One region of the Romboutsia sp. 1001285H_161024_C4 genome, then DNA from elsewhere that is predicted to be linked to it. Evidence: riboswitches for the same ligand, from Rfam matches in the RefSeq annotation. Region 1 holds a riboswitch; each other region holds the start of a gene.

The links. A riboswitch is a leader RNA that binds a small molecule or an ion and turns the genes downstream of it on or off. The one in region 1 is predicted to bind thiamine pyrophosphate.
Region 2: it holds a riboswitch for thiamine pyrophosphate, as region 1 does, so the genes downstream of both, thiS (sulfur carrier protein ThiS) here and thiD (bifunctional hydroxymethylpyrimidine kinase/phosphomethylpyrimidine kinase) in region 1, are expected to answer to the same signal.
Region 3: it holds a riboswitch for thiamine pyrophosphate, as region 1 does, so the genes downstream of both, thiC (phosphomethylpyrimidine synthase ThiC) here and thiD (bifunctional hydroxymethylpyrimidine kinase/phosphomethylpyrimidine kinase) in region 1, are expected to answer to the same signal.

The regions. Positions count from the first base shown of each region.
Region 1 covers NZ_JADNAJ010000001.1:343,697-346,989, reverse strand. Annotated here, with positions in the region: gene tenA (thiaminase II) at 1-83, opposite strand, end outside; gene thiM (hydroxyethylthiazole kinase) at 83-868, opposite strand; gene thiD (bifunctional hydroxymethylpyrimidine kinase/phosphomethylpyrimidine kinase) at 885-1,691, opposite strand; TPP riboswitch at 1,842-1,938, opposite strand; gene I1959_RS01755 (DEAD/DEAH box helicase) at 2,297-3,293, shown strand, end outside.
Region 2 covers NZ_JADNAJ010000004.1:34,799-38,091, reverse strand. Annotated here, with positions in the region: gene hpf (ribosome hibernation-promoting factor, HPF/YfiA family) at 1-482, shown strand, start outside; gene I1959_RS08385 (CPBP family intramembrane glutamic endopeptidase) at 576-1,352, opposite strand; TPP riboswitch at 1,577-1,688, shown strand; gene thiS (sulfur carrier protein ThiS) at 1,819-2,013, shown strand; gene thiF (sulfur carrier protein ThiS adenylyltransferase ThiF) at 2,015-2,821, shown strand; gene I1959_RS08370 (thiazole synthase) at 2,841-3,293, shown strand, end outside.
Region 3 covers NZ_JADNAJ010000005.1:217,490-220,782, forward strand. Annotated here, with positions in the region: gene nrdE (class 1b ribonucleoside-diphosphate reductase subunit alpha) at 1-1,390, opposite strand, end outside; TPP riboswitch at 1,769-1,871, shown strand; gene thiC (phosphomethylpyrimidine synthase ThiC) at 1,982-3,293, shown strand, end outside.

The DNA.
Region 1 (3,293 bases):
CCTAGTTCTTTTATAAATGGATGTTCTAAGTATTCTTGCCATATATTTTTAACTTCTTCAAATAAATAATCTGTAAATTTCATTATATAACCTCAACCTTTCCAAATTTATTTAGCTTTTCTTCATCTAGGTCATATATATTATTCATAAGCTCAACTTTGAAGTCTCCTATAGATATATTTTCTTTATCAGCTAGCTGTCCGCATAAACTCATCGTCATTATCCCCATAGAGATAGCCTCTAAAGTTTTATCACTACTCCCAAGATATGATCCCATTAAGCTAGCACACATACACCCTGTACCAGTTATATACTTTAACTTAGGTGTTCCATTATATATTTTAATTATTCTATTTCCATCAGTTACACTATCTACTTTTCCAGTTGCACAAACTACACATTCTAATTTGTTAGCAATCTTTTTTATAGCCTCATCAATATTTTTGTCATCATCAAAAGAGTCAACACCCTTGCCTTTAACATCAAATCCACCTATATATTTAATCTCAGCTACATTTCCTTTTATTGCAGTAAATCTTACTTCATTTAATAATCTTTTTACAAAATTTGCCCTAGTTTTTGTAGCAAATACCCCTACTGGGTCAAGTACAACAGGTTTATTGTACTTATTGGCCATTTTACCTGCTTGTAAAAATAATTCTAAGTTAGAAGATTTCATAGTACCTATATTTATAACCACTGCACTTGCTACCTGAACAATCTCTTCTACTTCTTCATATGAAAAACTCATTAAAGGACTCGCTCCTAGTGCCAATGTTATATTAGCACAATCATTTATAGTTACTTCATTAGTATAATGAAGTACTAATGGATTAATTTCTTTAACTTTATTTATTAAACTATACATATTCTCTACCCCAATACTATATTTTCTTATTTTCTATTTCATAGAAATGATGAACAGGTCCTACTCCACTTCCTATATCAAAACTATATCTTATTGCGTTTGTTATATACTCCTTACTTCTTTTTACGCTTTCACATATATCATATCCTAATGCTAAGTGTGCAGCTATTGCTGAAGATAGTGTACATCCTGTTCCATGCGTATTTTTTCTATATAGCCTTTCACTCTTATATACTTTAAATATATCTTTGCCTATAAGTATATCTACAGCATCACCGTCTAAGTGTCCCCCCTTCATAAGTACAAACTTCGGACCTAATTCTAATATTTTTTGACCTGCTAATTTCATATCCTCAACATTGTCTATTTTAATACCTGTTATTTCTTCTGCTTCTGGTGTATTTGGTGTTATTATGTAGGCCATTGGTATAAGATACTCTATCATACTTTGCTTAGCTTCTGGCTTAAGTAGTGAATATCCACTCTTTGATATCATTACCGGATCAATAACTAGATTTTCTGGTTTGTATTTATCTAGAGTTTTTGCTATTTCTTTTATTATTTCTTCACTAGATACCATACCTATTTTTAAAGATTTTGGACGTATATCATCAAATACAACTTCTATTTGTTTTTTAATTATCTCTTTGCTTAAATCTTCTACCATGAATACACCTTTAGTATTTTGGGCTGTTATAGCTGTTATAACACTCATCCCATAAGTTCCTATTGCACTAAATGTTTTTAAATCAGCTTGTACACCTGCTCCACCAGACGAGTCTGAACCTGCTATTGTCAGTGTAGGTATTTTGTAGTTTTTCATATGATCTTCTCCCTTTTATTTATTAAATATTTAATTTGCTAAAGCTTGTTATCTCCTCAATTAACTTCAATATCATATATTTTTGCAATTAAAAAGCTATACCCCAACATTGGAATATAGCCTTAATTTCTAATTTAATATATAATATAATAATATATTATCAAGCTTTCCTACGCTGGTATTATCCAGATCAGGTACAAGGGTTAACGTTTCGTCTCTCAGCCTTTCGGCACCCCTAGCAAATATTTTATTTTATACTTATAGTATATTTCTATAATCTAAATAAATCAACTTTAATTATAATTTATAAAATCTTCTGTATATTTATAAATACTAACATTTATTTAATACCCATTAATATATAAAACTAACATTAATATTTTATATTAATAAATAATATTATTAGTATTAATTATAACTATATGATATTATTTATTAATACGGAAAATATAAATAAAAAGTTTACTTCGTTTAAGCGATATTCAGGATAACTATTTCTATGTCGCAACGATATAACGTTCACTAATGCTTTAAGCAACGTGTTGGCAAACTATTTCGGTCAAATCCGTTGCTCAAATTATAAAGATATTAAGAGGTAATATATAATGAATTTTGAAGAACTTGGAATTAGTAAAGATTTAGTAAATGTACTAAAAAATAGGGGAATTAACTCTCCTACACCTATACAAAAAGAAAGTATTGGATTTATAAAGTCTGGAAAAGATGTTATAGCAGAAGCTCAAACTGGTACGGGAAAAACTCTAGCATTTTTACTTCCTATATTTGAAAATATTAATCCAAACGCTAATTATGTTCAAGCACTTATATTGTCACCAACAAGAGAGCTAGCTATTCAAATAACTGAACAAGCCATTGAACTTTCAAAAGGTAAGAATATAAATGTATTATCAGCTTATGGTGGAAAAGATATAGCAGGTCAATTAAAAAAGTTAAAGGGAAATATACACCTTATAGTAGCTACACCAGGAAGACTTTTAGATCACTTAGATAGAAAAACTGTAAATCTTAGTAAGTTAAAAACTTTTGTACTAGATGAAGCTGACCAAATGTTATTTATGGGATTTAAAAATGAAGTTGAAGCTATATTAAAGGAAGTTCCTAAAAAGCGTCAAACATTGTGTTTCTCCGCTACTATGAACTCACAAGTTAAAAAATTAGCTTATAGATATATGACTGATCCTATTGTTGTATCTATAGAAAAAGAAGAAATAACACTTGAAAATATAAATCAAGAAGTTGTAGAAACTACAGATAGAAGAAAACAAGATGCACTATGTTCTGTACTTGATAAAGATAATCCTTTTTTAGCTATAATCTTCTGTAGAACCAAAAGAAGAGCAGATGCTTTAGATGAAGCACTTTGTCAAAGAGGGTATAATTGTGCTAAACTTCACAGCGACATCCCTCAATCAAAACGTGAAAGAATTATGAAATCTTTTAGAAATGCAGATATACAATATCTTATAGCTACTGATGTTGCATCTAGAGGTATTGATGTTACTGGTGTTACTCATGTATATAACTATGATATACCAGAAACTTCAGAAGACTACATACATCGTATTGGTAGAACTGGTAGAG
Region 2 (3,293 bases), on a different contig from region 1:
GAGAAAAAATTGAAAGTAAGTTTGAAAAGCTAGAAAAATATATTAATGATGATTTTGATGTACATGTTAAAATAGATGTAAAGAGAAAAAATCAAAGTATTGAAGCGACAGTATATACTAAACATGGAACTATCGTTAGAGCTGAAGAATGCCAAGAAGATTTATATTCAGCAATAGACTTATTATATGATAAGCTTTATAAACAGCTTAGAAAATACAAAACACAAATGATAAGAAGAAATAGAAAAAATGAAAGTATAAGATTTGATAATATAGAGGAATATGAAGAAATAGATTTAGATGACGATGTAATAAAAAGAAGAAAGAAATTTAAAATGGACAAGCCAATAACTCCAGAAGATGCAATTGTTCAAATGAATTTATTAGGACATCAATTCTTTTTATTTAGAAATATAGAGACAAATAAAACAAGTATTATATATAAAAGACATGATGGATATGGCCTTATAGAACAAGTGTAATACCATAAACATTTAATAATAAAAAACGTATTGAAAATTTCAATACGTTTTTTATTATTAAAAAATAGCTTATTATTATTAATATAACTTGAATTATTTAGATTTTAGTTTTATACATTTTTTTGATATATAAAATATAATAAAACCAGCTAGACAAGTTGCTAGAGCTATAATTATATGTAAATCCACATCATACTCAAATACATAAGAACAAGCATTATCTAAAGCATGAAATAATATACAAAGCCAAATGCTATTAGTTTCCATGTATATGTAAGTAAGTACAAAAGAAGAAGCAATACAACTAAGAGCAAATGGAATAAAACTAGTATGTTGTTGTGGTGTACCAACTACAAACCATAAAGGTAGATGCCATAAGGACCAAATAATACCTATTATTAGAGAACTTTTAAAAGGAGAATATTTCTTTAGTAATTTAGGAAGTAAAAAACCTCTCCATCCTATTTCCTCTAATCCTCCCCCAAATATCATTATAGGAGTTAACCAACTTAAAAATATTAATGGGGATTTTAGTAAGGCACCATAGCCTCTAAACATTTCAACTACTATATATGGAACGGTCCAAAGTATTAAAGCGGCGATAATAACATATAAATATTCCTTTAGACTCCTGTTTGCATTTACACAGTTCCTTAAAAATCTATCAAATTCATCTTTAGACAAAAACTTTTTAGCGGTAATTAATCCAGCTAAAGCAGGAGAATACCCTGAAAGTGCATAAAATAACATAAAAATAGGAGAACCATATATTAAAATATTGAGTTGTGTTGTAGATATAGTTACTGTAAATCCAATTATACAAAAAAGTATTAGTACTATAAAAAAGTACTTTGTATCTTTTGAAATCAATTTTTTTCGCCTCCGAATTTTTTATAAGAATTAATTTATAGAATAATTCAAAGTATATTGAAATTATTGAATAACTATATAATTATTATACATAAGAAATCTAACTAATTTAATAGGGAAATTAAATAAAATTCGTATAATAAATATATATATATAGTTTATTTATAAACTAATAATTTGTTGATTATGAAAATACATTGTGCTACACTCAACTTGTAAAAATAAATAAAAGCTAGGGGAGCTATGATTGGATAGCTGAGAAGTAAAGCCATAACTTTCAGACTCTAAGAACCTGATTAAGATAATTCTTACGTAGGGAAGCTCGTATATTTTAATGTACCTAGATTTTTAGTTAAATAAGGCGCTCTCTATAAAAAGAGAGTGCTTTTTTAATGCTATTAAAGTTAAATTTATATAATTATTTTTATATCTTATAAAAGATAATCCTTAAAAGGAGGAAATGTAAGTGAAGGTAAATGGGGAAGAGTTTGAATTTAAATCAGATATGACAATATCAAAGTTATTAGAAGATATTGGAGTAAAAAAAGATAGCGTAGTAGTAGAGATAAATTTAAACATAATTGAAAATAATCAATACGATAGCTATATACTAAGAGAAGAAGATGTTATAGAAGTCATAAGGTTTGTTGGAGGGGGATAAGATGCAACTTTTTATAAATGAGCTACTTGTAAATATTGATGAAGATATAGTTACAGTAGATAAAGTTAAAGAAAAATATAAAAAAGATGCAGATATAATAATACTAAATGGTCATCCAGTAGATGCATATGTAGATTTAGAATTATATGAAAATGATAGAGTTACATTAATAAAAAGGGGTGAAATTCCAAAATTTGAAGAATTAGAAAATCTTATGGTTAGCAGACATACTCCAAATGTTCACTACAAATTAAAAAATGGAAAAGTAGCAATATTAGGTATTGGTGGATTGGGTTCAAATATAGCTATATCTTTAGCTAGAATAGGCGTAGGAACATTAATACTAGCAGACTTTGATATAGTAGAACCATCTAATTTAAATAGACAACAATATTTTATAAATGATATAGGAAAATATAAAACCGAGGCACTTAAAAATAATATAGAAAATATTAATCCATTTATAGAAGTTGAAACTATAAACAAAATAATAGATTCATCAAATATACATGAATTTGGGAACGTAGATATAATAATAGAGGCTTTTGATAATCCAAAGTACAAAGCAGAAATTGCAAATAACATTTTAACTAAAATGAGAGATAAATATTTAATATCCTCATCTGGAGTGGCAGGATATTATGATTCTAACATAATAAAAACAAGAAAAATCAGAGATAAATTTTACATATGTGGAGATGAGATAAATGAAGCTAAAGAAGGTGATGGGCTTATGGCACCAAGGGTGGCTATATGTGCTAATCACATGGCTAATTTAGCAACAAAAATATTGATAGAAGACAAATAAGATTATGTGGGGGATAAAAATGGATAAATTAATATTAAACGGACATGAGTTTAATAGTAGACTTTTAATAGGAACGGGAAAATATAGTTCAAATGATATGTTACCAAGAGTAATAGAGTCAAGTAACAGTGAAATAATAACTATGGCACTAAGAAGAGTAGACTTAGACAATACAGAAGAAAATATACTATCACATATACCTAGCAATATGACAATACTTCCTAATACATCAGGAGCGACTAATCATATGGAAGCTGTTAGGATAGCAAGAATAGCTAGAAAAATGGGATGTGGAAACTTTATAAAAATAGAAGTAATAAGTGATACAAAATACTTATTACCCGATAATGAAGAAACTATAAAAGCAACTAAAATACTTGCTGATGAAGGATTTGTAGTTCTTCCATATATGAGTCCAGATCTATATGCAGGCAAAAGGCTAATAGAAGCAGGGGCAGCAGCAGTTATGCCA
Region 3 (3,293 bases), on a different contig from region 1:
GTAAATTCATAGCTCCAAGACCTACTGCATGTGACGAATCATTTCCATTTTTGATTGTTGGCACTTCATTTATACTAGTGTTATCAGAAACAAAAGTTAATGCTCTTATTGCAGTATCAATCGTATTTTCTATATCTTTATTATCCATTACATTAGCAATGTTTAAAGAACCTAAATTGCAACTTATATCTTGTCCCCATATATTTTCTCCAGCATATCCTTTTATATTTGATGGTGTTTGGTATTGAAATATTTCACAACATAAATTAGACATTTTGATTTTACCAACGTCTTTTAGTATATGTTCTCTATTTGCAGTATCTAAAAATACAACATATGGGTATCCACTTTCTTGTTGCATCTGTGCTATCTTTGTTAGCATTTTTCTAGGATTTATTTCTTTTTTTCGTATATCTTCATCATTTTTTAAAATATCATACCATTTTTCCATATCCATCTCATCAAGATTTATATTATATTTTTTATAAACAGAATGAGGATAAAATGCATAAGCCACCTCATTTTTCTCTGCCAATTCCATAAATTTATCTGGTATTAATGCCCCTAAAGATAATGATGCTAATCTTATTTTTTCATCTGCATTTATCTTTTTGGTATCCATAAGTAATTCAAAATCTGGATGAAATACACTTAAATATACAGCCCCTGCACCTTGTCTTGCACCCATTTGGTTAAAGTAGGTAAATGACTGTTCTAGCATTTTGGCAACTCCTACCACACCACCAGCTGCACCTTCTATATCCTTAATAGGATCTCCTGAAGCTCTTAATCTTGATAAATTAAGCGCTACTCCGCCACCTATTTTTGATAGATGATTTGCTGATGAAATTGCATATGATATACCTTCTGTACTATCTTCTATAGATATCAAAAAGCACGATACCATTTCTCCTGCTCTAGCTCTACCTGCATTTAAAAATGTAGGTGTTGCTGGTTGAAATTCTTGTTTTACTAGTTTCTCTGCCAATTTTTTTACTAAGTCTTTATCACCATTTCCAAGTGCTAAAGATACTATGAGAACTTTATCATTATAGCTTTCTAATATTTCTTTATTGTCATTAGTCTTAAGTGCATAGTTTTGATAAAACTTATTTGCACTCATATATGAATTAAATTTAAATCCATAATTTTTTATGATTCTTTCTATTTCTTTTATAAAGTCTATATCATATCTTTCTATTACTTCTTTAGAATAGTAATTATTATCTATTAAATATGATAGCCTTTCTTCAAGACTATTAAATACCTTTGTTCTAGGTTTTATATATTCATTTATATAACTGTATAATGCTTCTTTATCTTTTTCTAATTGATATTTTCCTTCTTTATTTTTTATTATGACTTGATTATTTAGTTCTATCCAGTTCATTTTTCCCACCTTTTATTTAATGTTTTACTAATCATTATCTACCATTTATAGATATAATATTTAAACCAAATACTATATATTGTATATACACCAATAAAAGTATTCTTAATCTATTATTATATTTTATTTTTTTTATTCTTTTTAATATATAGTTTTTTCAACACATAAGGCATTGATAATTTTTTATAATTGCTTTTTTTATTTACAAATAATATTCATTATGATATTCTTAAGTTAAGTGGGAACTTATATTTTATATAAGTATTACGCTAGCCCAAATAAAGGCACTTATCTTTTGATAGGTGCCTTTCCGTTTTTATAAGTACAAAAAAATTTCTTTACAATACATAAATAAAGAACTACAATGTTTTTGAAAAGATATCTAACTAGGGGTGCCTTTTAGGCTGAGAAATGATAAATTCATTAACCCTTCGAACCTGATGTAGTTTATACTACCGTAGGAAAGTTACTTTTGTGTTTATTAATAGCTATAAAACAAATATAGTCTATTTATTAATACATATTTTGAGAAGCTTTGCCTTATGGTAAGGCTTTTTTTATTTATTAAAATATAATAAGGGGGATTTTAATATGATGTATACTACTCAAATGGATGCTGCTAAAAAGGGGATAATTACTAAAGAAATGGAAATAGTAGCAAAAAAAGAAAATATGGATGTTAATATTTTGAGAGAGCTAATATCTAAAGGTAAAGTAGCAATACCTGCTAATAAAAATCATAAATCTTTAAATCCTGAAGGTGTAGGCGAAAATCTAAGAACCAAAATAAATGTAAATTTAGGTATATCAAAAGATTGTTGTGATATTGATGAAGAGATGAAAAAGGTTAATTTGGCATTAGATATGAAAGCCGAAGCTATAATGGATTTAAGTTCTTTTGGTAAAACCAAAGAATTTAGAAAAAAACTTATATCATCTTCTAATGCTATGATAGGAACTGTTCCTATATACGATGCTGTTGGTTTTTACGATAAAGAATTAAAAGATATAACTGCTAAAGAATTTTTAGATGTAGTAAGAAATCATGCAAATGATGGTGTAGACTTCGTTACTGTACATGCTGGTATAAACAAAGAAACTGCATCTGTTTTTAAAAGAAACAAAAGACTTACTAATATAGTATCTAGAGGCGGTTCTTTAATGTATGCTTGGATGGAGCTTAACCAACGTGAGAACCCTTTTTATGAATACTTTGATGAATTACTTGATATATGCGAAGAATATGACTTAACATTAAGCCTTGGAGATGCTCTAAGACCTGGGTCTATAAATGACTCTTCAGATGCTTGTCAAATAAAAGAATTAATGATATTAGGTGAACTTACTCTAAGAGCGTGGAAACGAAATGTTCAAGTAATAATAGAAGGTCCTGGACATATGTCATTAGATGAAATTGAGTCTAATATGTTACTTGAAAAGAAACTTTGTCATGGTGCACCATTTTATGTGCTAGGTCCTATAGTTACAGATATAGCTCCTGGATATGATCATATAACAAGTGCTATTGGAGGTGCCTTAGCTGCTAGTTATGGAGCTGACTTTTTATGTTATGTAACCCCAGCAGAACATTTAAGACTACCTAACTTAGATGATGTTAAAGAAGGTATTATAGCTACTAAAATAGCTGCTCATGCTGCAGATATCGCAAAGAAAATTCCTAAATCTAGAGATATAGATAATCAAATGAGTAAAGCTAGACAAGAACTTGATTGGGAAAAAATGTTTGAACTTGCTATTGACCCACAAAAAGCTAGAAGATATAGAAAAGAGTCAACTCCTAAACATGATGATAGCTGTACAATGTGCGGTAAGATGTGTTCTATGAGAAATATGAATAAAATAATGAGTGGTAAAGACTTAAATTTATTAAGAGCAGATAATT